4 regions of the Mammaliicoccus vitulinus genome follow, and region 4 is predicted to be linked to each of the others. Evidence: riboswitches for the same ligand, from Rfam matches in the RefSeq annotation. Region 4 holds a riboswitch; each other region holds the start of a gene.
The links. Region 4 has a riboswitch for S-adenosylmethionine ahead of PYW35_RS10185 (methionine ABC transporter ATP-binding protein). Riboswitches for the same ligand answer to the same signal wherever they lie in the genome.

Region 1: another riboswitch for S-adenosylmethionine. It lies ahead of PYW35_RS03340 (M20 family metallopeptidase); the one in region 4 lies ahead of PYW35_RS10185 (methionine ABC transporter ATP-binding protein).
Region 2: another riboswitch for S-adenosylmethionine. It lies ahead of metK (methionine adenosyltransferase); the one in region 4 lies ahead of PYW35_RS10185 (methionine ABC transporter ATP-binding protein).
Region 3: another riboswitch for S-adenosylmethionine. It lies ahead of metX (homoserine O-acetyltransferase MetX); the one in region 4 lies ahead of PYW35_RS10185 (methionine ABC transporter ATP-binding protein).

Annotation. Positions count from the first base shown of each region.
Region 1 is NZ_CP118974.1:683,488-691,339, forward strand. Features, by position in the region: gene PYW35_RS03315 (pyrimidine-nucleoside phosphorylase) at 1-1,097, shown strand, start outside; gene deoB (phosphopentomutase) at 1,109-2,293, shown strand; gene PYW35_RS03325 (DoxX family protein) at 2,293-2,643, shown strand; gene PYW35_RS03330 (S-ribosylhomocysteine lyase) at 2,696-3,163, opposite strand; gene PYW35_RS03335 (GrpB family protein) at 3,300-3,842, shown strand; SAM riboswitch class I at 3,886-3,985, shown strand; gene PYW35_RS03340 (M20 family metallopeptidase) at 4,045-5,232, shown strand; gene ldmS (L-aspartate--L-methionine ligase LdmS) at 5,229-6,422, shown strand; gene PYW35_RS03350 (DUF2750 domain-containing protein) at 6,520-7,182, shown strand; gene PYW35_RS03355 (DUF2712 domain-containing protein) at 7,369-7,782, shown strand; gene PYW35_RS03360 (hypothetical protein) at 7,847-7,852, shown strand, end outside.
Region 2 is NZ_CP118974.1:957,461-965,312, forward strand. Features, by position in the region: gene menE (o-succinylbenzoate--CoA ligase) at 1-1,079, shown strand, start outside; gene menC (o-succinylbenzoate synthase) at 1,072-2,070, shown strand; gene yidD (membrane protein insertion efficiency factor YidD) at 2,111-2,341, opposite strand; gene PYW35_RS04885 (hypothetical protein) at 2,352-3,137, opposite strand; gene ytkD (RNA deprotection pyrophosphohydrolase) at 3,204-3,668, shown strand; gene PYW35_RS04895 (alpha/beta hydrolase family protein) at 3,652-4,416, shown strand; gene pckA (phosphoenolpyruvate carboxykinase (ATP)) at 4,513-6,111, opposite strand; SAM riboswitch class I at 6,293-6,406, shown strand; gene metK (methionine adenosyltransferase) at 6,510-7,703, shown strand.
Region 3 is NZ_CP118974.1:22,532-30,383, forward strand. Features, by position in the region: gene PYW35_RS00100 (AzlC family ABC transporter permease) at 25-669, shown strand; gene PYW35_RS00105 (AzlD domain-containing protein) at 666-992, shown strand; SAM riboswitch class I at 1,059-1,160, shown strand; gene metX (homoserine O-acetyltransferase MetX) at 1,229-2,200, shown strand; gene PYW35_RS00115 (DUF2232 domain-containing protein) at 2,282-3,199, shown strand; gene PYW35_RS00120 (DHH family phosphoesterase) at 3,214-5,178, shown strand; gene rplI (50S ribosomal protein L9) at 5,178-5,624, shown strand; gene dnaB (replicative DNA helicase) at 5,724-7,124, shown strand; gene PYW35_RS00135 (adenylosuccinate synthase) at 7,410-7,852, shown strand, end outside.
Region 4 is NZ_CP118974.1:2,031,343-2,039,194, forward strand. Features, by position in the region: gene sufD (Fe-S cluster assembly protein SufD) at 1-889, opposite strand, end outside; gene sufC (Fe-S cluster assembly ATPase SufC) at 925-1,704, opposite strand; gene PYW35_RS10170 (hypothetical protein) at 2,044-2,280, shown strand; gene PYW35_RS10175 (MetQ/NlpA family ABC transporter substrate-binding protein) at 2,352-3,173, opposite strand; gene PYW35_RS10180 (methionine ABC transporter permease) at 3,187-3,882, opposite strand; gene PYW35_RS10185 (methionine ABC transporter ATP-binding protein) at 3,875-4,900, opposite strand; SAM riboswitch class I at 4,978-5,082, opposite strand; gene PYW35_RS10190 (thioredoxin family protein) at 5,112-5,435, opposite strand; gene PYW35_RS10195 (toprim domain-containing protein) at 5,392-5,796, opposite strand; gene gcvH (glycine cleavage system protein GcvH) at 5,899-6,279, opposite strand; gene PYW35_RS10205 (arsenate reductase family protein) at 6,347-6,700, opposite strand; gene PYW35_RS10210 (thioredoxin family protein) at 6,842-7,162, shown strand; gene PYW35_RS10215 (nitroreductase family protein) at 7,461-7,852, opposite strand, start outside.

The sequences.
Region 1 (7,852 bases), 1.3 Mb from region 4:
TCGACTTGTCAGAAATTGAAGGTATAAAAGTTGATAAACATTCTACAGGTGGAGTAGGAGATACAACTACGCTTGTGTTAGCACCATTAGTAGCAGCGCTTGATGTACCAGTTGCTAAGATGAGTGGTCGAGGTTTAGGTCATACAGGTGGTACGATTGATAAATTAGAAGCTGTTAAAGGTTTCCATGTAGAAATCACTGAACAAGATTTTATCAATTTAGTTAATAAAGATAAAGTTGCAGTTATTGGTCAATCAGGCAATTTAACGCCGGCTGATAAAAAACTTTATAGCTTAAGAGATGTAACAGGAACTGTGAACTCTATTCCGCTTATCGCTTCATCAATCATGAGTAAAAAGATTGCAGCCGGAGCAGACGCAATTGTATTAGATGTTAAAACAGGTGCTGGTGCATTTATGAAGACAATTGAAGATTCTGAATTACTTGCGCATGCAATGGTTAAAATCGGGAATAATGTAGGTAGAAATACGATGGCCATCATTTCGGATATGAGCCAGCCTTTAGGAAGAGCAATCGGTAATGGATTAGAAGTAAAAGAAGCGATTGAAACATTAAAAGGTGAAGGACCAGAGGATTTAACGGAACTTGTATTAACTTTAGGATCTCAAATGGTTGTACTAGCTAAAAAAGCAGAAACTTTAGATGAAGCGAGAGAAAAACTTTTAGAAGTGATTCAAAATGGTAAAGCTTTAGAAAAATTCAAAGTATTCCTTGAAAACCAAGGTGGAGACGGATCAGTCGTAGAAGACTTATCTAAATTACCACAAGCTCAGTATACATTCGAAGTTAAAGCACAAGAATCAGGTTATGTATCTCATATCGTAGCTGATGAAATCGGAGTAGCTTCAATGCTCTTAGGTGCAGGTAGAGCAACAAAGGATGATATAATTGACTTGGCAGTCGGTTTAGTATTAAATAAAAAAGTTGGAGATAAAGTTGAAAAAGGTGAATCGTTAGTTACTATTTATGCTAATAATAAAGATGTTGAAGATGTAGAGTCTAAAATATTAGAGAACATCACAATTTCTGATGAACAAGTTCAACCAACTTTAATCCATAAAGTGATTACAGATTAGGAGTGTGTCAAATGACAAACCGTTTTAAACGTATTCATTTAATAGTAATGGATTCAGTAGGAATAGGGGAAGCACCAGATGCTAAAGCATTCGGTGACGAAGGTTCACATACATTAAAACATACACTTGAAGGTTTTAATGAAACTTTGCCTAACCTTGAAAAATTAGGACTAGGCAATATAGCTGATTTACCAGTTGTTAATAAAGTGGATCAGCCAGAAGCTTTTTACACTAAATTAAGTGAAGCTTCAGTAGGCAAAGATACAATGACAGGACATTGGGAAATCATGGGCTTAAATATCGATAAACCATTTAAAGTTTATCCAGAAGGTTTTCCAGAAGAGTTAGTTAAAGAAATTGAATCAATGACTGGTAGAAAAGTTGTCGCTAATAAACCAGCTTCTGGTACAGAGATTATCGATGAATATGGTAAACATCAAATGGAAACAGGCGATTTAATTGTTTATACTTCAGCAGACCCAGTCTTACAAATTGCTGCTCATGAAGATGTTATTCCTTTAGAAGAATTATATGATATTTGTGAGAAAGTAAGAGAATTAACAAAAGATCCAAAATATTTAATAGGTAGAATTATTGCACGTCCATATGTAGGAGAACCAGGTAATTTCACAAGAACTTCAAATAGACATGACTATGCATTGAAACCATTTGGCGAAACAGTTATGAATACTTTGAAAGATGCTGACTATGATGTTATCGCAATCGGTAAAATTAATGACATCTATGATGGCGAAGGCGTTACAAAATCTATTAGAACAAAAGATAACATGGATGGCATGGATAAACTTATCGATGTTGTGAAAAGTGATTTTACAGGAATCAGTTTCTTAAACTTAGTTGATTTCGATGCTTTATATGGTCATAGAAGAGATAAAGAAGGCTATGCTCAAGCTATTAAAGAGTTTGACAATCGACTAGAAGAGCTACAATCTGTCTTGCAAGAAGATGATTTAGTCATCATTACTGCTGACCACGGCAATGATCCAACGGCGCCTGGAACAGATCATACACGTGAATATGTACCGTTATTAATATTTAGTCCAAGTATAAATGAGTATCGTGAATTATCTGGAGATAATACATTTAGCTCAATTGGTGCAACAATTGCCGATAACTTTAAAGTAACATTACCTAAATTCGGGAAAAGTTATTTAAAGGAAATGGGGATTAAGTAATGAAATGGGTTAGACGAATTTTTGGAATAGGATTTACTTTTGCTGGTGTTATGCATTTTGTAAGATCAGAAGGTTTTGAAGCTATTGTACCAAGTTATTTACCATTTAAAAAAGCGATTATTTGGATAACTGGCGTAATGGAAATCATATTTGGTTTACTTCTAATATTGAAAAAGCCAAGTGAGCTAACTAAAAAACTAATCGAATGGTTCTTAGTAGCAGTATTTCCAGCAAACGTTTATATGGCACAAAAAAATATTCCATTAAACGGCAAAGTATTACCAAAATGGGCATTGTGGGGAAGACTACCTTTACAATATGTACTCATTAAATTAGTAAGAAAAATGTAAAATAAAAGATCTCCTCACTAGGCTTAACCTAATGAGGAGATCTTTTATTTTATTAATCTTCTTTAAAAATATTTTTCCAGCTCTCTTTTTTAGCTAAAAATTCAGTTGCTAATTGTTGAGCGCCTTCTAATGAGTGACTTGCAGCCCAACCGCATTGTACTTCATTACAAGCTGGCACTTCAGTTGCTTTTTCAACATCTTTCAATGTTTTTTCTAAAATAGAAAGTACATCGTCATAATCGTCATGGTTTATAAATGAAGCATAGAAACCTGTTTGACAACCCATTGGACTTACGTCTACTACTTTGTCAGTATGGTTTCTAATGTTTTCTGCCATTAAATGTTCTAATGAGTGTAATGCAGGCATTTCCATATGTTCTTTGTTTGGTTGTTTGAAACGAATATCATATTTATGAATAACATCACCATTTTGTCCTTCTTTGATTCCAGCAAGTCTTACAAATGGTGCGTCTACTATCGTATGATCTAAATTAAAACTTTCAACATTCATTTTTGTCATGAAGATTCCTCCTTTGATTTCGGATTGATTATATCAACTAAGTTTTGAAAAAACAATCAATTCAGATTTCTTTTACTTTCTTTATGTGTTACTTTATAAGATAATATAATAAATTATTCTGAAATTAGGTGAAGAGATGGAAAGGTTACAAGTAGTCCCTTACGACAGTATATGGCAACATCTTTTTCTTGAAGAGAAAAAACATTTACAGTCGTTATTGAAAGAACATAGTATAAACATAGAACATATTGGGTCAACGGCAATTCCTGGATTATCTGCGAAGCCGATTATAGATATATTAATAGTGGTAAAAGATAGTAAAGCTATTGATGCGTTTACTCAAGAATTATCAGCTTTAGGATATGAATCTAAAGGTGAACGTGGTGTCATCGGAAATAGGTACTTTAAAAAATACGATAATTATGGAGAGGTTTCTCACCACTTACATATATATGATGAAGATAGTCCACATATATTAAGATTATTATCTTTTAGAGATTATTTAAGAACTTTTAACGGAGAGAGAGAAAGATATAGTCGTTTAAAACATGATTTAGTTGTCGATTATCCTGGTGATAGTGACGAATACTATAAAGGTAAAGATAGTATGATTAAAGAGTTTGAGAAAAAAGCAGAGAAATGGTATTTAAAGTCAAATGATATTGCGACAAATCATTGACATATCCGAGTGGTAAGGTTAGAATTAAAATCAAATTTCATACGTATTATCAAGAGTGACTGAGGGAAGGGCCCGATGAAGTCCAGCAACCTCCTATGATGGAAAGGTGCCAATTCCTACAGTTGTTAACTGGAAGATAAATGATCGATTGGCGCACTCCTTACAAAGTAGTGCGCCTTTATATTGGAAAGGTGAATCGTTAATGAGCAATTTATCACAAAATATTATAAATTATATAGAACAGAATAAGCACCTGTATTTATCAATGAGTCATCAAATTCATGAACGTCCTGAACTAGGGAATGAAGAAGTTTTTGCATCTCGATTATTAAGTGATCAATTGAAAAGTCATCATTTTAAAATAGAGAAAAACATTGCGAATCATCCAACAGGTTTCATTGCGACATATGATTCAAACAAAGAAGGACCAACGATTGCTTATTTAGCTGAATACGATGCACTACCTGGACTAGGTCATGCGTGTGGCCATAACATTATCGGAACGTCTAGTGTTTTAGCCGGTATAAGTTTGTCTAAAGTTGTGGATCAAGTAGGTGGTAAAGTCGTTGTACTAGGTTGTCCAGCTGAAGAAGGCGGTATTAACGGTAGTGCCAAAGCGAGTTATGTTAAAGCAGGCGTTATAGATAACATCGATGTCGCGCTAATGGTACATCCAGGGCATGAGACTTATGTAACAGTGCCTTCACTGGCTGTTGACGTATTTGATGTGAAGTTCTATGGAAAAAGTGCGCATGCTTCTGAGAACGCTTTTGAAGCTGTAAATGCACTCGATGCTATGTTGTCATTTTTTAATGGGGTAAGTATGTTAAGACAACAAATTAAAAAAACAGATAAAGTACATGGCGTTATTTTAAATGGGGGAGAAGCGGCGAATATTATTCCTGATTTCACGCATGCACGCTTCTATACACGTGCGACTTCTCGTAAACAATTAGATATGCTGACAGATAAAGTACGTAAAATAGCTGAAGGGGCAGCTATACAAACGGGTGGTACATATGAATTACGACCAATACAAAATGGTGTGAATGAATTCATTATTAATAAACCTCTAGATGAATTGTTTAGAAAACACGCTGAAAAAATTGGTGAAGCAGTAATTGATGATGATTTTGGTTTCGGTTCGACAGATACAGGGAATGTAAGTCATATCGTACCGACTATACATCCACACATTAAAATAGGACCATCTAATCTAGTCGGCCACACGAAAGAATTTTGTCAGGCAGCTGCCAGTAAGCAAGGCGATAAAGCATTAATAAGCGGTGCGAAAATATTAGCCTCAATGGGTTTAGAGCTTATAGAAAACGCGTCCCTTAGAAATGAAATTATCGAGCATCATCAAACGTTAAGGGAGAACTTATTATGAAAAATGAGTATGGGAAGCCACTAACATTAACACTTAAAGATTTGTATGGAGATTATGTCGTTTATAATTCGAGACCTTCATATGAAGATAATCCATGGTTAACAACTGAAGAAGCACAATCCGATTTTTTAACTGCTAGAGAATTAATCATAAGTAATATGCCTATGATCGTTCATGAAGCATGTTTAACCAATAATGTTAAAAGTTTATTAAAATTAGTAAATGTGGAAATTCCAGATAATATTTATACTTATAAAGACAGAGAGAGTTATGAGAATTTAATTCAACAATTAACCCGTGATAATAAGAAAATATTTTTCCAATATATTCATGGAGAACATTTGTGTGAAGATGACTTATATGCAGTCCATAAATCACGGTTTATAGACTTAAATAATAAATCTAAATTAGACCAATGGACAGATGGTAAATATTTACCTAAGCGAGAAATAGTAAATAGTAAAGACTTTGAAGAAAAAATGAAAAGTTGGAAACTACCAGTCGTTCTTAAACCAGGTGATGAGTTGCCCACTGCCGGCGGTTACGGCGTGATGATATGTTATAATGAAGAAGACTTACAAAAAGCAATAGCACGCATTAAAGAAGCTACTGACACAAAGCAAATTATCATTGAGCAATTTATAGAAGAAATCGAAAATTATTGTGTGCAATATGCATATAGTGAAAAAACAGGTATTCAATATATAGGCGCTGTAAAACAACTCACGGATAAATATGGCTTTTATAATGGCAACATCAATTCAAAAGAAGTACCGAAAAGTGTAATAGATGCAGGGTGCGAAATTATGAAAAAAGGTGTAGAGCACGGGTATAAAGGCGTTTCAGGTTTTGACCTATTAATCGATAAAGATGAACAAATATTTGCGATTGATTTAAACTTTAGACAAAATGGCTCAACGAGCATGCTTTTACTTAAAGAACGATTGAACAAAGGATTCCACAAATTTTTAAGTTATCACGCTAAAGGGGATAATACACATTTTATAAATACAATCAAAAAATACATCGAAGAAGGATATTTATATCCACTTTCTTACTATGATGGAGATTACTTTGGTAAAGGTAAAGTGAAGTCAAGATTTGCTGGAATATGGCATGCAGAAAACGAATCTAAAGCTTTAGAAAGAGAACAATCATTTCTTGAAGAACTAAGTAAAAACAGCGAATAAAAATTTTTCTTCATTTAATGTAATTTTTATTGACTTATACCTTTTAACTATACTATATTTTATTGGGATTAAATATAAAAATAAGGGTGGTATGACAATGGCTATCCAGGATATGTCTATGTTCAAACAAATATTAGCTAAAGAAAAATTTTACGTTGTTTTAATTGATCGCAAGATTCTAAGAGATGAAAATACAGACAACCGTCTTATTTGGTCAAAAAAAGAATTTGCTGAATCATATTTAAAAGAGTTTAACATAACTCAATATGATAAAATTATGGAATTAGACCTAGACAGATTTGTAACATATGAAATGGATGACATTCTAGATGAAGAAGATAAATTCATCATAGAAAAATATGAAAATAACAAGGGAATAGAATTAGAAGCAATTTCATTTATTGAAGAAATTATGAGTGAACTAGATGATATCCGAATTGAAGAGTTTGCAGAAGATATTTGTTATGAAAGTTATGTATACGGGTTAACAGTTAAGGGGCAAAAACAATTCATCATTGTATCAGAAGAAGATGCAAGTTTGCCGAACATGATGACTGTTTGGAGTACACGTAAACTCGCTGAAAAAGTACAACGTGATGACTTTGAAGAATACGATATTATCGAAGTAGAAACAGAAGTATTTGAAGAATGGTTAGAAGACTTGAAACAAGAAAATATCGCTTTAGGTATTAACTTGAAATCAGGTATGATTGGTACAATTACAGATCCAAAAGCAGTATTAAAAGCAATGCCTTGCTAGAAAATTAAACAAACTAATAGTGATTTAAAAAGACTTTTGCTAAATAGCAACAGTCTTTTTTTGTTTTATTAATTAATTGTAATTAATTAATAATATAATATTATCCGATTATTGTAAAAATGCTTACAAGGTATTATAATATTTCCAACATCATGATGGAATAAATTAGGGAAGAAAGTGATTTGTATGAAAAGAATTTCTTTAATCATATCTTGTTTGATTTTATTATTAACATGTCAAACTGTCGCTAAAGCGCAAGGGAATACTGGAGATACGTATTGGAAAAATGAATTTAGGATATGGAGTCCTTATGATCATACGCCAGCTAGAAAAAAATTGAATACATCTGCATACTACAATAAAAACTATGGAACAGTTAGCGAGAACTCAAGAAGAATAAGAGGTATGTATATATGGGCGGCCTTATACGATGGACGTGATGTATCTAATGGTCATAGTTATTGGGTTACTAGAGGTCAAGTAACGAAGCTATATAATTTAGCCGTTGAAAAATATGGATCAGGTGTTGCAGTCAGAATTGATGCTAAATCGTATTCTAATGGTTATTTTAATGGTGTTTGGAGTCCGGATAGTAAGTAATTAAGCCATGTTGTGGTTCTAAAAGAAGGTGTTAACAATTTTAAAATATATGAAATTACGCATAATGAGG
Region 2 (7,852 bases), 1.1 Mb from region 4:
AAAATCATATCATAATTAATGATATTACGAGCATAAATAATAAAAATTTAGATTTCCATCTTAATATGGATGATATCGCGACAATTATGTTTACTTCCGGAACGACAGGGCCAGCTAAAGCGGTACCTCAAACTTTTTCTAATCATTATTATAGCGCAATTGGTTGCAAAGAAAGTCTTGGTTATCATTCGTTAACGAAATGGTTATCTGTCCTACCTATTTATCATATATCTGGATTAAGCGTGCTTATTCGTAGTTTAATTGAAGGCTTTACTGTTGTATTAGAACCTAAATTTGATGTTGATCGTGTCATGTATTTAATTAAACATGAAGATATTACACACATTTCACTCGTTCCACAAACATTACAATGGTTGATTAACGATGAGCTCACACAGCCTTACCAGTTAGAGAAAATACTATTAGGTGGAGCGAAATTATCCGAAGCGATTATCAATAAATCACTTGAATATCAATTGCCTATCTATAACTCATTCGGTATGACAGAAACTTGTTCACAGTTTGTAACAGCAAGTCCTGAAATGTTGCGCATAGAACCACGTACTGTCGGTAAAATACCTTCAAATGTTAAACTTAAAATTATGAACAAAAATGCTGAAGGTCATGGTGAAGTGTCAGTGTTAGGTAAAAATGTTATGAATGGCTATTTAACGAATGGCAGTAATGCGGATACATTTGAAGATGGCTACTTTAAAACAGGTGATATCGGCTCAATAGATGATAATGGATATGTATATATTTATGATAGAAGAAAAGATTTGATTATTAGTGGTGGTGAAAATATATATCCTTATGAAATTGAACATATTATTTTAAATCATCCAGAAGTTACAAATTGTGTCGCTGTTCCTGTCGAAGATGAAAAATGGGGACAAGTACCTGCGTTAGTATACGAATCTCATAAAAATATTGATAGCAGTGAATTTAAGTGTCTGCTTGATGAGTATTTAGCAAAATATAAACATCCTAAATATTTTTATAAAATGACAGAAATACCAAGAACGTCAACTGGAAAGCTTTCAAGATATAAAGTGAAAGAGTGGATAACGCATGCGTAAAAATAATATGAACTTTTATATGTTTAAGGCACCATTTAGAGTTCCCATCAAAACGCCTTTAGTAGAACTTGAAGAGCGTGAAGTATTAATCGTTGAATGGCAAGATGTTGATGGTCATAATTATTACGGAGAGTGTAATGCATTTAAGACGGATTGGTATCATTTTGAAACAATAGAATCTATAAAAGAGGTATTAACGAATTGGTTTAAAAAGCATGAATTTGATCAAATAAATCATTATAAATTAAGCTGTCAATTAATAGATGAACTCAACGATTTTCCAAATGCGCGAAGTGTTATGTCTATGATTTTCTTTCAGAAGTTTCATGAATTACATGATGTTAAGGTTGAATATGGTGCTACTGTTAATCATGATATTGAAACATATTTCAAACAATATAATGGGCAATTACCTTCAAGAATTAAAATCAAATGGCATGACGATATTAAAAATGACATTGCGTTTTTAGAAAAAAATTATCCCAATATACAAAGAGCAATCGACGCTAATGGTGTATTAAGTCAAAACGAAATTTCTTTGTTGAACACATTTGAACATCAGAATTTTATTTATATAGAGCAACCATTTCGTACATTTGATTCCTATTATGAATATCATAAGTCATTATCATTACCGATATTTATTGATGAGTCGGCATTAAATTTAGAACAAATTAAACAATTTAATGATTCTCAGATAATTGATGGGGTTGTTATTAAGCCTTCTCGAGTAGGTGGAATAGATAAAGCTTTAGAGATTATCGATTATTGTAAAGCGCATAACCTTAAATATGTAATAGGTGGTATGTATGAGTTTGGTTTGAGTGGTTATTTCACTGCTTATTTAGCTGAGCAAAGCAACTATCCTAGTGATATAACGCCAAGTGATTATTACTTCGTTGATGATATTGTTTTTGAGAAAGCTGTTTTAGAAAATAATAAAATTATATATTCACCGCCAAAAATAGACATAAATAAATTAATAAAATAAAGGCATATACGCGCATCAGTGCGTATATGCCTTTTAGATATTAGTGCTTATGGTCTTTCTTAGGTGGTACTGGATCGTATCCACCAGCATGGAATGGGTGACATTTTAATATTCTTTTCGTGCCTAGCCATGTTCCTTTTAAGACACCATACTCCGAAATAGCTTCTACAGCATAATTAGAACAAGTTGGTTGAAACCTGCACGTAGGTGGTGTCAGAGGGGATATATAGCGTTGATATAAGCGAATTAATTTAATGAATAATGTTTTCATAACAATGCTCCTATTTATAATGATTGTCAGTTAAGTTTTTATATGGCTGAACATCAGTATTATTAAATTTATAAAACTGTGTTGTTTGTTTCATATGGATATTAATTGTTTCGTTTTTGATTTTTCCAGTTGCAACAATATCGAACGTTAACTTTTTAGGTAACGTTTTATCTTCTTGGAATGTGATATTGAATTTACCTTTTTTAATTTTTAAATCATTAATATTACTTAATGATTTTTGATCAACTAATGGTGATTGGTTAAATCCTAATTGATATAAATATTTCATGACGCTGTTCGTGCCTTCATATGAAAGTGTATTTTCATTAATAGAAATATCGTCTTCGATAGGTTTTAACAAACTTTGATTAAATGTAGTTAAATCAAACCAATCTTGGCCTATTTTTTGATAATAATCAATTTCTGCGTTTTGAGCACGATAATTTAAATATTTCGTCTTTGGTGATGATTGGATTTCATTTGAATTAATAAATACACTTTTATTCTGTGTATTAAATTGTTTCGTATTACTTGATTGCTCAACATTAAATGCGAGTTTATCATGATGGTTCGTTCGTCCATATGAATTTTGTTTTAACTGAGTCTTTTTATCTTGAAAATTTACTGTCGTTTCATTTTTAGATTTTATAGAGTGTGTATCCACATCTTTAATATTTTTTTGAAATGCTTCAATGGCATCACTACTATTTTTATAATAATTTTGACCTTGTGGACTACAACTTGCTAGAATAAGAGTAATTGTTAATACAAAGGTCGTTAAGGTTAACTTTTTCAATGTTTTCTACCTTTCTAATAAAATATATATACAGTTTATCACAATCTAAGAAAGAGGTCGTGTATCATGCGCTATAAAGATCCATATGGATTAAATGTAGATTTAGAATATAAAGAACGAGACGACGTGCAAAAAGCTAAACATGTTCTCGGTATACCTATTTACAAAGAAAATTATGTTTTGACACATCATAAAATTCGAGGAATAGAGTTTCCTGGCGGGAAAGTAGAGCATAATGAGACGAATAAAGAAGCGATAGAGCGAGAGTTATACGAAGAAACAGGTGCCATTGCTAAAGAGATTACATTTATAGCATCATATATCGTTCATGATGAAATACCTTTTGATAAAGATGTATATTTTATTGAAATTGATTCTATTGAAGAAAAAGATGAGTACTATGAAACATATGGCCCAATCATCGTTAAAAACATTGATGATGTTATGGAACAAAAAAAGAGCTTTTTATTGAAAGATAAGGCAATATTACAGTGCGTTGAAAGGGTGAATAAACTTGGATTTCTTAAGTAAAAAAAGAATGCCTGTCTTCTTTAATGATCACCTTACAGAAGAAGTAATATATGAAGTAGATCAGCTTAAATTAAGGGGACTACTCATGACACCACACAAAGATGTTGAGCGAATCGTCGTGTATTTACGTGGGGGTAAAGGACAAGTGGGTAAGGTGAGACCAGCGAGAATGTCTCAATTTAAAAATAATAACACTTTAGTATTTGCGCCATATTATCGGGGAAGCAACGGAAGTGAAGGTAGAGATCGTTTTTGTGGAGACGATTTAAATGATGTTGTTGTAGGTATAAATATATTAAAAGCATTATATCCAGAAATACCGGTTCACATTGTAGGATTTTCTAGAGGTGGTATACAAGGTTTACTCACTTACCAATCAGTAAATGCAACGAGTTATATAATTTGGGGTGGGGTAACAGACTTGTTAATGATGTATGAAGAAAGAATTGATTTAAGAAATATGTTAAAAAGAATGATTGGGCATCCAAAAAAACAATCTGAAGAATATGAACAGAGAAATGCATTGAAACATATTCATAGTGATAGTCCGCCTATATTAATTGTCCATGGAGATCAAGATAAACAAGTTAATATCAATATGGCATATCATTTAGAAGAACATTTAAAAAAAGAACAAGTTAAATATAGAACGATTTATGAAAAAGGTGAAGGGCATGTTTTTAGGCCGAAAATAGAGCAACAAACATTGATTAAAATTAAAAATTGGATGTATGAATGCGAAAAATAAAAACATTTTTTAATCAAAAAGAAGCATATCACGCTATTTACTGAATAAAATCAGTAGTGTGATATGCTTCTTTATTTGATGTTCTCATCTGTTTATTTAATGATTATAAGTAAATCCGCCTTCTTCTTGAATGTGTTCTGAAGATGCTCCGAACTTACTGAAGTTCTCTTTGAAGTCTTTAGCTAATTGTTTTGCTTTTTCATCGTATGCATCTGTTGAAACCCATGTATTACGTGGATATAATACTTCTGAAGGTACGCCAGATACATGTTTTGGTATATTGAGACCGAATATATCATCTTTAATGAATTCAGAGTTTTTAATTTCTCCGCTTATTGCGCGACGAATCATTGAGCGTGTATGTTTTAAGTCCATTCTAGAACCTACGCCGTATTCGCCGCCAGTCCAACCAGTGTTTACTAAATAAACATCTACATCATGTTTGTCGATTAATTGACCGAGTAATTCAGCATATTCTGTTGCATGTAATGGTAAGAATGGTGAACCGAAACAAGTTGAGAATACAGGTTGTGGACTTGTTACGCCTCTTTCTGTACCTGCTAATTTAGATGTGAACCCACTTAAGAAGTGATACATCGCTTGTGATTTATTCAATTTTGAAATAGGAGGTAAGACTCCGAAAGCATCTGCTGTTAAGAAGATGATCGTATTAGGATGACCAGCTATTGATGGTGTTACAATATTATCTATAAACTCAATTGGATAAGCTGCTCTAGTATTTTCTGTTAATGAAGTGTCGTCATAATCAACTGTTCCACATGATTTAACGCCTACATTTTCTAATACTGTACCATATCGGATAGCATCATAAATTTGAGGTTCTTTTTCACGGCTGAGGCTTACAGTTTTGGCGTAGCAACCACCTTCAATGTTGAATACACCGTTTTCGTTCCAACCATGTTCGTCGTCTCCGATAAGTTTTCTGTTTGGGTCTGCAGATAAAGTTGTCTTTCCTGTTCCTGATAAACCGAAGAACAAAGCAACATCTTTATTATAGCCAACGTTTGCTGAGCAATGCATACTCATAATACCTTTTTTAGGTAATAAATAATTCATGACAGAGAAGATACCTTTTTTCATTTCACCAGCGTATTCTGTTCCACCAATTAATATCACGCGGTGTTTGAATGAAGTAATAATGAACGTTTCAGAATTTGTTCCATCCTTTTCTGGGTTCGCTTTAAATCCAGGAGCACTTATAACAGTGAAGTTAGGATTAATATTAAGTGCTTCTTCTTTCGTTTCTGGGCGAATAAACATGTTTTGGGCAAATAGGTTATGCCAAGGTAATTCATTGATTACACGTAAATCTAAACGTGAAGATTTATCTGCACCTGCATAGCCATTAAAGACATAAAGTTGTGATTTTTGGTTTAAATAGTCAATAACTTGATCATATAAATTTAAAAAGCTACTCTCTGAAATAGGTTGATTGACTGATCCCCAATCAATGTCTTGTTCAGTATCTGCTTCTTCAACAATGAATTTGTCTTTAGGTGAGCGTCCGGTATACTTTCCTGTTTCCATTCTGATAGCTCCAGATTCAGTTAGTACACCTTCGCCTGATTCTAGAATGTGTCTGTATAATTCAGTTCTAGAAAGTTGTTTGTGCGTAGTTTCTTTGTTAAGAAGATTAGAAAGTTCGATTGATTCTGTAATTGACTGTATTGCCATAAATGACGACCCCCATGTCTAATATTTAAATTGTAAGCATTTTCATGGAATTAGTATAACACATTAAAATATATAGTCTATACTAATCAGAAAATTTATTTAAAAAATTTATGACATTTGAAATATATTCCGTTGCATTGACATAATCTGAAAACTCTAGTATCATCATTTTTGACGGATTCTCTTATCCTGAGTGGTGGAGGGACATGGACCCAATGAAACCCAGCAACCTCTTTCTATTTTGAAAGAAAGGTGCCAAACCGTTTGCAGACCAATATTGTCTGAACGATAAGAGCGAATGGACGAGTGTGCCTTCTCTCTATATGTTTATTGAGAGTGGGCACTTTTTATTTGCGCTGAGGAAGAGACCGTACAACTTTATTTAAAGGAGATTTTTTATGTTTAAGAATAGAAGACTCTTCACATCTGAATCAGTAACAGAAGGGCATCCAGATAAGATTGCGGATCAAATTTCTGACGCAATTTTGGACGAATTATTAAAAGGTGACCCTAAAGCTAGAGTCGCTTGCGAAACAACAGTAACAACAGGTATGGCACTAATTGCTGGTGAAATATCAACATCAACATATGTTGATATTCCAAAAGTAGTAAGACAAACTGTAAAAGATATAGGATATACGAGAGCGAAATATGGTTATGACTTCCAAACGATGGCAATTTTAACGGCTATTGATGAACAATCTCCAGATATAGCTCAAGGAGTAGATTGTGCTTTAGAAGATAGAGATGATTTAACAGATCATGAAATAGAATCTATTGGAGCAGGAGACCAAGGTCTTATGTTCGGGTATGCAACAAATGAAACTGAAACTTATATGCCTTTACCTGGTTATTTAGCACATCAATTAGCTAAAAGATTAACTGATGTACGTAAAGATGGTACGTTAGATTACTTACGTCCAGACGGTAAGACACAAGTGACAGTTGAATATGATGAGAATGAAAAACCTGTAAGAGTTGATACAATTGTTATTTCTTCACAACATCATGAAAAAATAGAGCTTGAAAAAATTCAACAAGATATTAAGGATCATGTAATTTATCCAATCGTTCCTAAAGAGTTGTTAGACGATGAAACTAAATTCTTTATTAATCCAACTGGTAGATTTGTTATTGGTGGACCACAAGGTGATGCAGGCTTAACTGGAAGAAAAATTATCGTAGATACATACGGCGGTTATGCAAGACATGGCGGTGGATGTTTCAGTGGTAAAGATCCAACAAAAGTTGATAGATCAGGCGCTTATGCAGCTCGTTATGTAGCGAAAAATATCGTTGCTAGTGGACTTGCAGATAAATGTGAAGTTCAATTAGCATATGCTATTGGTGTAGCACAGCCAGTTTCTATTTCAATAGAAACATTTGGTACTGGTAAAGTTGATGAAACAACTTTAGTAGAAAAAATAAGAGAAGTGTTTGATTTAAGACCTGCTGGAATTATTCAAATGTTAAACTTAAGACGACCAATTTATAAACAAACTGCAGCATATGGACATTTTGGAAGAACGGATGTTCAATTGCCATGGGAATCATTAGATAAAGTAGACTTATTAAAAGATTTACTTAAATAAGTTGTAAAAACTCTGTAAAAATCTTACCGATTTGTACAGAGTTTTTTTATTAGTGTTTTAATTAATTTACCATTAAAGTGGGGAATAACTATTCAGATGTACGAAGTATTAAAAATAACATTACAATAATGGATATATTTAATGATAAA
Region 3 (7,852 bases), 630 kb from region 4:
GGCGTTAAAGATTGTATACCTACTATGCTTGGTTATTTTAGTGTCGCATTAGCATTTGGTATTGTTGGTGTTTCATCAGGTTTATCTATTTTAGAAATCACATTATTATCTATCTTTGTATATGCGGGTGCTGCTCAATTTATTATTTGTGCTTTAGTTGCCATTCAATCTCCTATATCAGCGATTTTTTTAACCGTATTCTTTGTTAATTCTAGAATGTTTCTACAAAGTTTAGCGCTCGTTCCAGCATTTAAAAGCAATTCATTTTGGTCTAACATCGGTATCGGAACACTCGTTACAGATGAATCATTTGGTGTTGCAATTACGAAATATGCGAAAGAAAAATCATTAAATTCAACTTGGATGCACGGTTTAAATATTTCGGCTTATTTATTATGGATTTTGACATCTATATTAGGCGGTTTAGTAGGGAATTTAATTCCTAAGCCAGAAACATTTGGGCTGGATTATGCACTAACAGCGATGTTCATATTTTTACTTGTGGCCCAATTTGAAACGATACATAAAAGTAAAATCACCGTATATATATATTTAATTGTACTAACGATTGTAAGCATGATGCTCCTTACATTATTTATGCCGACTTACTTATCTATTATTATAGCGACCATCATTGCTTCAGTAGTAGGGGTGGTGTTCGATAAATGAGTATTTCGACTTATTTGTTGTTGATTACGGCAGGTTGTTTTGTTTTAACGTGGATGATTAGAGTATCGCCTTTTGTACTTTTAGCGAAGGTTGAATTACCGAAAAATGTGATTAAGTGGTTACAGTATGTACCTGTTTGTCTGTTTACTGCATTAATCGTCGAAGGCATGTTAAACCAAGAAGGTACGTCTGGATTTACATTGAATTATGAAAGTATGATTGTTGCCGTTCCAACCATCATGATCGCTTTAATATCTAGAAGTTTAACAATCACAGTTATAGCAGGGATGTTTATCATGGCGATGGTCCGATTCGTCTTTTAATTTCATTCGTTACCTTATTGAAAGAAATGCTCTTTTCTAGTATTCTTAATATAAATTATATAGCAAAGCTTATTCAGAGAAGTTAAGGGATTTGGCCCGATGACACTTCAGCAACCGGTCATATTGGATACGGTGCTACTACCAACGAGTTTACTCGCATAATAAGGATGATGAGGACTTCTTACTTCTTTAACGAGTAAGAAGTTTTTCTATTTAATAACAGAGGGGGTTCTAATATGATTATTTCTCGAGAAACAGGTTTAGTCGAATTAGGATATTTTGAAACAGAATCTGGCGAAGTGATTGATAACTTGAAACTTCAATATGAATATGTTGGATATAAAGGTCAACCTTTAGTCGTTATTTGTCACGCGTTAACAGGTAATCATTTAACGTATGGCGACGATGAAAATCCAGGCTGGTGGAGAGAAATTATAGATGGTGGTTACCTTTCAATTAATGATTATCAATTTATTACATTCAACGTAATTGGTAGCCCTTATGGTTCGAGTTCTAAATTGAATACATCAAATTTCCCAGAAAAATTAACGATGAGAGATATTTCGAAAGCGAATATTTTAGCTTTAAAACATTTTGGCTATGAAAAAATAGATGTACTCATCGGCGGTTCTTTAGGCGGTATGCAAACTCTAGAAATGCTTTACGATGGATCAATTGAAGTTAAAAAGGCCGTTATATTAGCAGCGACTGAGAAGACATCATCATATAGCAGAGCATTTAATGAAATCGCTAGACAAGTTATAAATATGAATGGACAAGATGGCTTGAGTATAGCAAGACAGCTCGGCTTCTTAACTTATCGTTCAAGTAAAGATTATGAGGCGAGATTTTCAGCAGATGATGTCGTGAGTTATCAAAAATATCAAGGTAATAAATTTAAAGAAACTTTCGATAAAGATTGTTATTTAACCTTGTTAGACGTATTAGATAGCCATGACATATTTAAAGGCCGTAATGATGTTGAAGAAAGATTACAACAACTAGAAACGAAAGTCTTAACTTTAGGCTTTGCGGATGATTTATTGTATCCAGATGATCAAGTGAGAGCTTTAGGTAGATTCTTTAAATATCATAGACATTTCTTCGTGCAAGACAATGTTGGTCACGATGGATTCTTATTAAACTTCGGAGATTGGGCACCTAACGTCTATCACTTCTTAAAATTACATAAATTCAAAGCACGCTAATATCATTTAAAAAGTCACCTACATTGTTTTAAGAGATAAAAATCTGTAAAATAAAGAAAGATGTTTAAATTAGATTGGGAAGTGAAAAATTTGTCTTTTAAAGTCGATATAAAAGCGACAATTATAGCAACATTAGCACTAGTGCTAAGTGTGGTAGTTATGAATTTCGCACCATATTTAGTAATTATTATATTACCGTTCATTACGATACCTGGAACAATACTTTGGTATCGATCTAAACCGTCGTTTTTTGTGACTGTTGTCGTGACATTATGTGCGACCGTACTATTCAATAATATGTTTTTATTAACAGCGATGACGCTTATGGTATTTATGAGTGTATTCATTGGGCAATTGTTACTTGAACGTACATCAAAAGAACGTATTTTATACTTAGTTACATCATTTATGAGTATATTAACAATCGGTAGTGTGTTAATTTTACAAATTACAGGGAACATACCTTTAACAAGCAAGTTATTTAGTCAGTATCAAGATGTATTAATGTCTTATTTTCAAATGAGTGGAAATTTAACGACAGAAATTGAAGAAGCATTACGAGTTTCAATGGAGATATTACAAGTAAGCATTCCTGGGTATATAATATTATGGGTATTTGTACTTGTTCTCGTTAATTTACTCGTGACTTTCCCTATATTAAGAAAATTCAAAGTAGCGACACCAGTATTCAGACCATTATTTATGTGGCAAATTAATAGAAGTGTTGCGTTTGTATTTGTGATAACTGTACTTGTAAGTTTGTTTGTTTCAAAAGAAAACGTAGTGATGTATGGCATAGTCACTAACTTACAATTTGTGTTAGAATGGGTTATATTTATTCAAGCATTATCCTTGTTCCATTTATACGTAAAAGTAAAAAAATTACCTATTATTGTAGGTGTTTTGATATTTGTAATGGCCTTCATATTTAAGCCGTTTGCATACTTATTTGGATTAATGGATATTTGGTTTAATTTAAAACAACGCATAAAAAAGTAAATTGAGGTGAGTTTATGAACCGTCAATCAGTTAAGAAAGCCCTAATATTTCCGTATATCATTATGATGATATTAGCTTTAGTGCTACTCGTTTTCAGTTTTTTTAATTCGATATTTTGGGCGATTATTTCGACGGTTGTTACGATAATTCTAATTGCAATAAGCATATTTTTTATTAGAAAAAGCTTTGCGAAATTAGACTTATATATTGGAAGTTTAGCCGGAAGAATTACTAAAAGTAAGACAAGTGCTGTTAGTGACTTGCCAATAGGTGTAATACTATTAGATAAAAAAGATCATATCGAATGGATTAATAATTTTGTTAATAAGCGCTTAGAGCGAGATGTTTTAGACGAACCGATTAATGAAATCTTTCCAAACATTTTAAAAAGATTAGAAAATACGCCAGAAGTAGAGATTGAAGAAGGTTCATATAAATATAAAGTTACGTATACCGAAGATGAAAAAGCGATTTATCTTTTCGATATTACAGAGTCTGCACATGTGTATGAATTATATGAAAATGAAAAACCAATCATAGCGACGATTTTCTTAGATAACTATGACGAAATTACTCAGAATATGAACGATTCTCAACGTTCCGAAATTAACAGTATTATCACGAGTGTAATTGATGATTGGTCATCACGTTATCAACTCTATATTAAACGTTATAGTTCGGATCAATTTGTAGCTTTATTAAATAATAGTATTTTACAAGATATAGAAACATTGAAGTTCAATTTGTTAGATGACTTAAGAGATAGAACGCGAGAAATCGGACATCAATTAACACTGAGTATCGGTATCGGTGAAGGTAGTGAGAACTTAATTGAATTAGGTGAGCTATCTCAATCCAGTTTAGATTTAGCGCTCGGTAGAGGTGGAGACCAAGTAGCGATTAAAAATAGTAACGGTAATGTAAGATTTTACGGTGGTAAAACGGATCCAATGGAAAAAAGAACAAGAGTCCGTGCTCGTGTAATTTCTCATGCATTAAGAGATATCTTAATTGAAGGTGATAAAGTTATTATTATGGGTCATAAATCACCAGATATGGACGCAATCGGTGCTGCAATCGGTGTTTCTCGTATCGCTAAAATGAATAATTTAGAGTCTTATATCGTGTTAAATGACTCTGATATTGATAGCACTTTAGAGCGTGTTATGACTGAAATAGATGAGAAACCTGACCTTAAAGAACGGTTTATTACATCAGAAGAAGCATGGCATGAAATGACACCACGTACGACGCTCGTTGTTGTGGATACGCATAAACCTGAACTTGTAATAGACGAGAATTTGCTGAACAAGGCAAATAGAAAAGTGGTTATCGACCATCACCGTCGAGGAGAAAGTATTATTTCTAGCCCGCTACTTGTTTATATGGAGCCTTATGCAAGTTCAACTGCAGAGCTCGTTACAGAATTATTAGAGTATCAACCAACAGAACATCGTTTAACGAGAATCGAATCGACAATTATGTTAGCAGGTATCATAGTTGATACGCGTAACTTTACTTTAAGAACTGGATCACGAACATTTGATGCAGCGAGCTTTTTAAGAAGTCACGGTGCAGATACCATTCTATGTCAGCATTTCTTAAAAGATGACATAGACACATATATTAAACGTTCGGATTTAATTAAGACTGTTAAACTATTCCGTAGTGGCGTCGCGATTGCACACGGTGAGGATCATCAAACGTATCATCCTGTTACAGTGGCACAAGCAGCAGATGAGTTGCTTGGTTTAGAAGGTGTAGAAGCATCTTACGTAGTTGCAAGACGTTCCGAAGATACAATTGGTATTTCCGCCCGCTCATTAGGTGAAGTGAATGTACAATTAACAATGGAAGCATTAGGTGGCGGCGGTCATTTATCAAATGCCGCAACACAAATTAAAAATACATCAGTAGAGAAAGCAATCGAAGAATTAATTAAGGTTGTTGAATCAGAAGAAAAAGGAGTGGAAGAATAATGAAAGTTATTTTCACACAAGATGTTAAAGGTAAAGGCAAAAAAGGAGAAGTAAAAGACGTACCAGTAGGTTATGGTCAAAATTACTTAATAAAAAATAATTATGCTGTAGAAGCGACTCCTGGAAACATGAAACAATTAGAACAACAAAATAAACGCCAACAAGAGTTAAAACAACAAGAAATAGATGATGCAAAAGCACTTGCACAAAAACTAGAAGAATTAGAAGTTGAAATTCCTGCTAAAACAGGTGAAGGTGGTAAATTGTTCGGATCGGTAAGTACGAAACAAATTACTCAAGCATTAGAAAAACAACATCAAATTAAAGTGGACAAACGTAAAATGGATTTACCTAACGGCATTCATAGCCTAGGTTATACAAAAGTTTCTATTAAACTTCATAATAAAGTTTCTGGAACATTAAAAGTACATGTTGTAGAAGCGTAAGTGATTCATTAAAATGGTCGGTATTTGATTTACCGACCTATTTTAATGCGTTATAATAAAAAATATTAAAAACGGAAAGGAGTAATCAGTATGGATGGTATGGATAATATGATGAATGCGAAACAAATGCCCCATAGTATAGAGGCAGAACAATCTGTTATCGGTGCAATCTTGATTGATCCTGAACTGATTAACTCAACAGGTGAAACGTTAATACCTGAAGCTTTCTATCGTGCAAATCACCAACATATATTTAGAGCGATGTTGATGTTAAATGAGCAGAATAAAGAAATTGATTCGGTAACACTGATGGATGAGTTAGCAGCTGAATCTTTGTTAGAAGAATCGGGTGGTCCTGCATATTTAGCTGAATTAGCAAACAATGTTCCGACAACTAGAAATATTCATTTCTACACAGATATCGTGTTTAAGCATGCAGTGAAACGTCAATTGATTCGTGTAGCAGATAGTATTGCTGAAGATGGGTATAATCCAGAACTGGATTTAGAATCATTGTTAGGTGACGCAGAGAAAAGAATATTAGAAATTTCTGCTTCAAGAGGTACAGAAGGATTCAAAGATATTAAAGATGTCTTAAGTATTGTATTTGATAACGCTGAGCAACTTGATCAAAACAGTGGTCAAACGCCAGGAATACCAACAGGATATAGAGATTTAGACCAAATGACAGCAGGCTTTAACCGCAATGATTTGATTATTATTGCGGCACGTCCTTCTGTCGGTAAGACTGCCTTCGCATTAAATATTGCCCAACAAGTCGCTACGCATCAAGATTTGTACTCTGTCGGCATATTCTCACTCGAAATGGGTGCAGATCAGCTGGCAACGCGTATGATTTGTAGTACAGGTAACGTTGATTCGAACAGATTGCGTACAGGGTCGATGACAGAAGAAGACTGGAGTAGGTTTACAGTAGCTGTCGGTAAACTATCTCGCACAAAAATATTTATCGATGATACGCCAGGTATCCGTATCACGGATATACGCGCAAAATGTCGTAGATTGAAACAAGAACACGGATTGGACATGATTGTGATTGACTACTTACAGCTCATTCAAGGTAGTGGTTCACGTAGCTCAGACAACAGACAACAAGAAGTATCTGAAATCTCACGTATGCTTAAAGCGATAGCTAGGGAACTAGAATGCCCTGTTATCGCACTAAGTCAGTTATCCCGTGGTGTTGAACAGCGACAAGATAAGAGACCGATGATGAGTGATATTCGTGAATCGGGTTCTATTGAGCAAGATGCGGATATCGTTGCCTTCTTGTATAGAGAAGATTACTATTCAAGAGGTGGAGAAGACGAAGATGGAGAAGCAATGGATGCCGGTGCACAAGATGAGAATGGTGAAATAGAAATTATTATCGCCAAACAACGTAATGGTCCAACTGGTACGGTTAAACTTCACTTCATGAAACAATACAACAAATTCACAGATATTGATTATCAACATGCTGGAATGGAATTTGGATAAAAAAGTTTTTTAGTCAAAAGACGTACATTTATATAGTTTTCTATTATAATGTACGCCTTTTGTTTTATGTAAAGTGACAATTATTTCTTTATGTTTGTGTTTGTACAATGAAATATTTAAGGTTAAATCCTTTTAAACACTATGGTTATGGTCTTTGATAGAGTTTATCATACATTTATAGGTTGTAAAAAAACACTCCTTACTAATGTTCGTTTTTAGTTTGCAATTTAGTTATAGGACTGATAGAATACTTTATGGTTAATGAGAAAAAGCGGAGGTGCTCACATGTCATCAATCGTAGTAGTTGGGACGCAATGGGGAGACGAAGGTAAAGGTAAAATTACAGATTTCTTAGCAGAGGATGCAAACGTTATTGCACGTTTTTCAGGTGGTAACAATGCAGGTCATACAATAAAATTTGATGGAGAAACTTTTAAATTACACTTAGTACCATCAGGTATATTTTATAAAGATAAATTAAGTGTTATCGGTAATGGCGTCGTAGTAGATCCAGTTGCTTTATTAAAAGAATTAGATGCTTTAAACGAACGCGGTGTTATAACAAATAACTTGAGAATTTCTAACCGTGCACAAGTAATCTTGCCATATCATTTAAAACAAGATGAACTAGAAGAAGAAAAACGCGGAGACAACAAAATTGGTACAACTAAAAAAGGTATCGGTCCAGCTTATGTAGATAAAGCGCAACGTATCGGTATTCGTATGGC
Region 4 (7,852 bases):
TTTGTTCTCCGCGACCTACGACTACTGTTTTAAGGTTACAGTTTGAACGGTCACCCATTAAGTAAGTCGTGTTGTCATTGATTGTACTACAGTCATTCATTAAGCCTAAAGCCCAATCTATTGTAGCATCAGCATCTGCTGTACCACGACGAATGATATGACCAGTGAAACCTTTATCCATAAAATCAACTGTGCCATAAGTAATGTTTGAATTAGCGCCAGCTATAACTTCAGAAACGATGTTTAACTGACCTTTGTTAGAAGATACAGTTGATAAATAACTTTCAACGTATGTTAATTCTGCGCTTTCTTCAGTTACGATAATCGCATGGTTGAAGAAACTTGCATCACTATCATCATGAAGCACAACATATTGAACAGGTTCTTCAACTACAACGTTTTTAGGTACGTATACGAATACACCGCCATTTACTAATGCTGCATGAAGTGCCGTTAATCTATGCTCATCTGCTTTAACAGCATCTGTCATAAAGTATTTTTGTACTAACTCACTGTTCTCAATTAAAGCCGTTTTTAAATCTTTAATTACAACACCTTGTTCAGTTAATTTTTCATCTACTTTAACAAAAGCAGGTGTATTATTATGTTGAACAATTAAGTTTGTATTATTTTCAGTATCGATAATTTTTTGTACTGATTCTGGTAAGCTTTCGATTGAATCGAAAGTATCACTTTCAACAGCATGAGTTTTGAATGTATCAAAGTCCCATCTGTCAATTTTAGTTTTATCTGGTTTAGGCATTTCTAATTTATCTAAATTTTGAAAACTTTCTTTTCTTAAGTCAGTCATCCACTTTGGTTCATTCTGAGATGCTGAATAATTAACGATGTCTTCAATGTTAATATTTAACTTTGTTTCAGTTGCCATTTATACTCCTCCTACTTGACTATAATTCTTATATATTACTCAGCGTTGATTGTTTCGTCTTCAATGTTTAGTTCGTCTTTAATCCACTCGTAACCTTCTTCTTCAAGACGTCTCGCTAATTCTTCGCCACCTGATTTTACAACGCGACCTTGCATCATAACGTGTACGAAGTCTGGTGTAATATAATTTAATAGTCTTTGATAGTGAGTAATAATTAAGCAACCAAAGTCTTCACCGCGCATTTTGTTAATACCTGTTGATACAACTTTTAATGCGTCGATATCTAAACCTGAGTCGATTTCATCTAAGATAGCAAACTTAGGTTCTAACATCATTAATTGCAGAATTTCATTACGTTTTTTCTCACCGCCAGAGAAACCTTCGTTAAGGTATCTTTGAGCCATGTCTTGATCCATTTCTAATAGATCCATTTCTTTATCTAATTTCTTAATGAATTGCATTAAGTTAATTTCGTCGCCTTCTTCACGTTTAGCATTTATAGCAGAACGTAAGAAATCAGCATTTGTCACACCAGAAATTTCTGATGGATATTGCATAGCTAGGAATAAACCAGCTTGAGCACGTTTATCAACTTCCATTTCTAATACATTTTCACCATCTAAAAGGATTTCACCTTTAGTTACGTCGTATTTAGGGTGACCCATGATTGCTGATGATAAAGTTGATTTACCAGTACCGTTTGGTCCCATGATTGCGTGAATTTCACCTTGTTGTATCGTTAAATCTACGCCTTTAAGAATTTCCTTGCCTTCGATTTCTACGTGTAAATCTTTGATTTCTAATTTTGATGCCATATTATTTTTTCCCTCCAGAGAATTTATTCACATTTAAAAAAGATAACCCAATATTATCTTTTCTAGTTTATAATAATTTTAATGTAACGTCAAAGTTTGTTATGAATCTTTACCTCTCATATTATAACGTAGTTACACGGGCAATTAAACATTTTCGCTCAATTTATATAGAAGAAACTCTTCATATTTCGCATTTTTCTGAAAATTTTTCCAAATGATAATCATTTCAATCTATTCTCAATTTATAAATATTCTATTTGAATGGCTTAAGAAGGCTATTTATTAATTTTTATACTATAATAATGATAATTAAATATACATATTAGAAAGGAAGTTCACATGAAACGTTATGAACAATTCGCATTTGTCATTAGTGCAATATGCGCATTTATACTTTTATTAAATTTAGTAGGTGTTTTCAATATAAATAGCCTATTTAATACATTACTAACTGCAGCTACAATAGCAAGTATTGCAACATTTAATGTAAGAAACTATAGATCAATTGGCATCATTTTATATGCAATAGCAGTATTTATGGTTGTTATTTATTTTGCTAATGACTTGTTAGCTTAAGTATAAAATAGAATTAAGAAATATATTAAAAGAGCATCTAACCTTTTGGCTAGATGCTCTTTTGCTTTTTATTATTTAGCTGCGATGACTGCACCATCGTATTTTTTGTCGATGAAGTCTTTAATTTCTTTTGATTGTAATACTTTCATTAATGCTTTAATTTTCTTATCGTCTTTATGTCCTTCTTGAACAGCGATAAGGTTAGCATATGGTGATTCTTTACCTTCTACTGCGATTGAATCTTTAATTGGATTTAATCCTTGTTCAATTGCGAAGTTAGAGTTGATGATTGTCGCGTCACCTTCGTCTGCTTGGTAAGATTTTGGTAAGAATTCTGCTGATTGTTTATTATTAAATTTAATATTTTTCTTATTTTCAGTAATGTCGTCAAATGTCGCATCTACTGGATCAACGCCATCTTTAATTTTGATTAAGTCTGCTTTTTTGAAGAATGCTAAAAATCTTCCTTCTTCAGCTGGGTTGTTTGAAACATATACAGTAGCATTTTTTGGTAAGTCTTCTAATTTTTTATGTTTTTTAGAGTAAACTGCCATTGGTTCTAAGTGTACATTTCCTGCTGATTCAATTTTATAACCTTTTTCTTTAGCTTCTTTATCTAAATATGGTGTGTGTTGGAAGAAGTTTGCATCAAGTTCACCTTTATCTAATAATTTGTTAGGTGTTGTATAATCGTTAATTGTCTTGATGTCTAAATCATAACCTTCTTTTTTAAGAAGTGGCTTTGCTTCTTCTAAAATTTCAGCGTGAGGTGCTGGTGATGCACCAATTTTAATTGTTTCATTCTTCTCTTTTTTGTCACCACTACCTCCACCACAAGCAACTAGAACAACTGCTAAAATCGAAATAAATAATAAACTAAATACTTTTTTCATGTAAAACACTCCTTTAACGTTTATCAATTCTTTTAACAATAATATCTCCAATAAATTGGATAACAAAAACAATAATTAATATAAAGATAGTTGAAATCAAAATGACATCATTTTGGTTTCGCGTAAATCCTGTTAAGTAAGCTAAGTTACCTAATCCACCTGCACCAATTACACCAGCAATAGCTGTTGAACCTACTAACGCAATGGCTGTAACCGTGATTCCTGAAACTAACGCAGGTAGTGATTCTTTAATTAATACTTTTCTTACGACAGTCCATGTTGTAGCACCCATCGATACTGCCGCTTCAATAACACCTTTATCAATTTCTTTCATGCCTATTTCTACTAATCTAGCATAGAATGGTGAAGCACCAATGATTAACGCTGGTAACGCACCTTTAGGACCACTTATTGTACCTAATAAAATATCTGTAAAAGGTAATAATAATAGAATTAAAATAATGAATGGTATGGCTCTAAATAAGTTAACAACGAATGACACGATTGAATAAAACACGCGTGAGCTTTTCGATGTTCCTTTAGATGTTAAAAATAATAACGTACCTAGTATTAAACCAAATACTAATGTAAATACTGTTGAAATGACTGTCATATATAACGTTTCATATAATGCTTCCCAAACATCATCCCATCTAACATTTGGCATTGTAATCATTTCAGTAATAATATCTCCAAATGACTTATTCACTTACATTCACCTCTACTTTCACTCCTAGATCATTTAGTTCTTTTTTAATTTGATCTTTAGAATAATCTCCTTGAGGTAAATGCACAATCATATGTCCGAATGTGCCGTTTTGTGTTAACTTAACATCACCTTCAATGACGTTAATATCTACATTATACTTCTTAATAATTTTAGCTAATACAGGATTAGCAATTGTCCCACCGACAAAATTCAATTTCCAAATTTCACCGTTCGGTTGTTCTGCTCTAAAATCTGCTAATGTTCTTTGAAGATCATCTGCTTTTAAATCATCTTTCACAAAGCGTTGTGTAACATATGTTTGAGGGTTATTAAATACACTTATAACTTCTCCCTCTTCGACAAATTTACCATTTTCCATGACTGCCACGTGGTCACATATTTTTCTAATGACATGCATTTCATGTGTAATAAGTATAATTGTTAAATTCATTTCTTTATTTATGTCTACTAATAAATCTAATATTTCATCAGTAGTTTGAGGATCTAATGCACTTGTTGCTTCGTCGCACAATAATACATGCGGATCGTTAGCTAAAGCTCTAGCAATACCAACTCTTTGCTTTTGTCCACCTGATAATTGTGATGGATAAGCATTCTCTCGACCTTCAAGCCCTACTCTTTTAATAAGTGCTTTCGTCTTTTCATTAATTTCACTTTTTGATACACCTGCAATTTCTAATGGAAATGCGATGTTATCTTTAACTGTTCTAGACCAAAGTAAATTAAAATGTTGGAATATCATGCTTACTTTTTGTCTTTTTTGTCTGAGATCTCGTTTAGACAGTTTGCCAATATTAGCACCATCTACTATAACTTCACCCTCAGTTGGTGTTTCAAGGCCATTAAACATTCGGATTAATGTACTTTTTCCAGCTCCAGAAAAACCAATTACACCATATATACTTCCTTTATCTATATTTAAGTCAACATGGTCAACAGCTGTTATGTCACCTTTTTTTGTTTTGAAAGTTTTAACAACTTTATTTAACTCAATCAAATCTGCTGCCTCCTAATCTCTAAATTAAAAACGCCTCACTCTAATTGACAAGAGAAAGGCGTTTGAAAGATGTCTTTCTCTCATCTCCAAAAGTTTACACTTTTTGTGAATTGGCACCATTTCATTTATATGACGGTTGCCGGGCTTCATAGGGCACATCCCTCCACCTCTCTTGATAAGAGTTAATACGTATTTAATTAAATTCATACTATCATGATAAGTTTTTATCGTCAATAACTTTTTGAATATTCTCAACAAGATAAGGAACTGACTGAAAAGCGTATATACGATGTACTACTTTATCTTGATTCATTATAAAAAGCACTGGCACTGATAAGATTTCAAAATCTTTACAGAACTCTGGATAAAAATTCAAATCACATTTATTAATTGGTAATTGTGTTACTTCGTTCGCGATATCCAACATGCGTTCAGATATTTTGCACGTGCCGCAAGTAGGCGTATACCCAAATAATAAATGTAAGTCTTTATCAAAATGCTTGTATATATCGTTCAATATTTCTGTGTGTTTCATGGTAACGATACTTCCCTTTCGATACGAAATCATGTTTTACTGTAAATCCATGATAGTTTAACACATTAGATAAATAATGTCTTGGGCAACGAGCTACTTCAGAAAATGTCGAATCAATATAAATATGATGACTTTCGCTCATATACTTCTTAAACCATTTTCGAATACGTTTACCTTCTTTATCTTGATCGACTAAAACATATACTTGTGAACCATAACTCTCTTCTAAAAGTTCATCCATTTTTTCTACACCCATTGTTCCATGGGTACAAATAATATGAACACGGTCATTTAATACTTCTTCCACTCGTTTTTTATCAGAAATACCTTCTACGATTATTACTTTTTTAATCATCGCCATGGCCATCACCTTCTACAAATGAATTAATATTTTTTTGAACTTCATATTTAAGATTTAAAAAAAACTCCATGATACTATTGCATCGTGGAGTTTAAAGTTATGTTATTCACCTATCATTTCGCTATAAGCGTCTGCATCTAATAATTCATCTAATTGAGCTTTATCAGATAGTTCAACTTTGACCATCCAAGCTTTATCGTATGATGACTCATTAACAAACTCAGGGCTATCTTCTAGTTCTTCGTTTACTTCAACGACTTTACCAGATAGAGGTGCATATAGTTCAGAAACTGTCTTAACAGATTCTACACTACCAAATGAATCTCCACTAGTTAATTCGTCACCTTCTTCAGGCAACTCAACAAACACAATGTCCCCTAATTCTGATTGAGCAAAATCAGTAATACCGATTGTAACTACATCACCATCAATTTTTACCCATTCATGTTCTTTAGAATATTTTAACTCACTAGGCACTGTCAAAGTAATCCCCTCCTATATGTAATTCAATTATTATCATGACATAAAGCCATTATTCAAGCAACTATTTTTATAGCCAAGTTTGACGAAATTCTTCTTCTTTAAATCCTAAAGTTACTTTATTTCCTAAAACTGCTAAAGGTCTTTTGATTAACATGCCATCTGATGCTAATAAATCAAATTTTTCGTTATCAGACAAATCATCCATTTTATCTTTCAAACCCAACTCGCGATACTTAGCGCCTCGAGTATTAAATAATTGATTTACAGTAATATTTGTTCCATCAATGATATCTTTCAATTCTTTAGCTGTAGGTGTTAACTGTGTAATATCAATCGGTTCAAAACTTGCACCATTTATTTCTAAAAACTTTGCTGCTTTTTTACAAGTTGTACAATTAGGATATTGATAAAATTTTATCATGTCTTTACCTCCATATGTCTATTTAAATCCATTATAACAATATTAATAGCTAACATATAGTAATGAGTTAAATATTTTTTTAAATAATGAAAATGAGATATACTTTGTTTATAAGAAAAATTTCTAAGGAGCAAAATAAATATGAGAACAATTAGTCAATATGCAGAATTCGAAGAGATTACACAAAGCGACGAACCAGTAGTAGTGAAATTCTTTGCAGACTGGTGCCCAGACTGTACTAGAATGAATCAATGGATTGATCCTATCATTGATGAATATAATAATTACAACTGGTATCAAATCAATCGTGATCAAGTACCTGAAGCGGCTACAGAAAATGATGTAATGGGTATTCCAAGTCTTTTAGTGTTTAAAAACAATGAAAAACTTGCACACTTACATTCAGCAAATGCCAAAACTCCAGAAGATGTAAAAGCATTTTTAGCTGAGAACTTAAAATAAAAGATCTCTTCATTAGGTTATAGCCTAGTGAAGAAATCTCAGACTGTCGACAAAGTCACTTAAAGTGAACTTGTTGGCAGTCTTTTTTTGCGCACGCTTTCCTCGGGGTCGGGGTCTGTATGTTGCTTGTTTGATCAGTCTTGCAACTTTCAGACCTCCTATGTTGCTTGTTTCGTCAGTCTTGCAACATACAGCATCTACTTAAAAGAACAAACAGAAAAATATAAGAAAAACAGTAGAAATTCAATTTCGACAATGAATTCCTACTGTATATTTATTGGTATATGTACCAAATATTCTACCATTCTGTAATCAATGATTTATTTTTTCTTTCCATTACTTTCACGCTTGAATCTTTCTCTGTAATATATAAAAATCCATTCACTTCTTCATCATCATTTACGCCAACAATTTTTCGGAATGTTGGTCTAAATATAAATTCTGGTGTTTTCCAGCATGAACCCATTCCTTCATCATGCATTAACAACATTAAGTTTTGAACAAATGCTCCAACAGCCATTTGGTTTTCTAAATTTTCTTTTTGTCTTGGATCTCTTTTAGACAAGATAACAAACATACCACCAACTTTAGTGACTTTGTTTATATATTTTTCTTGTTTTTCTGAATCATTTGCAAATGCAGATTCTGCTACTTTTTCAGCAAATTCTGGTATTTGTTTTTTGCTTATAT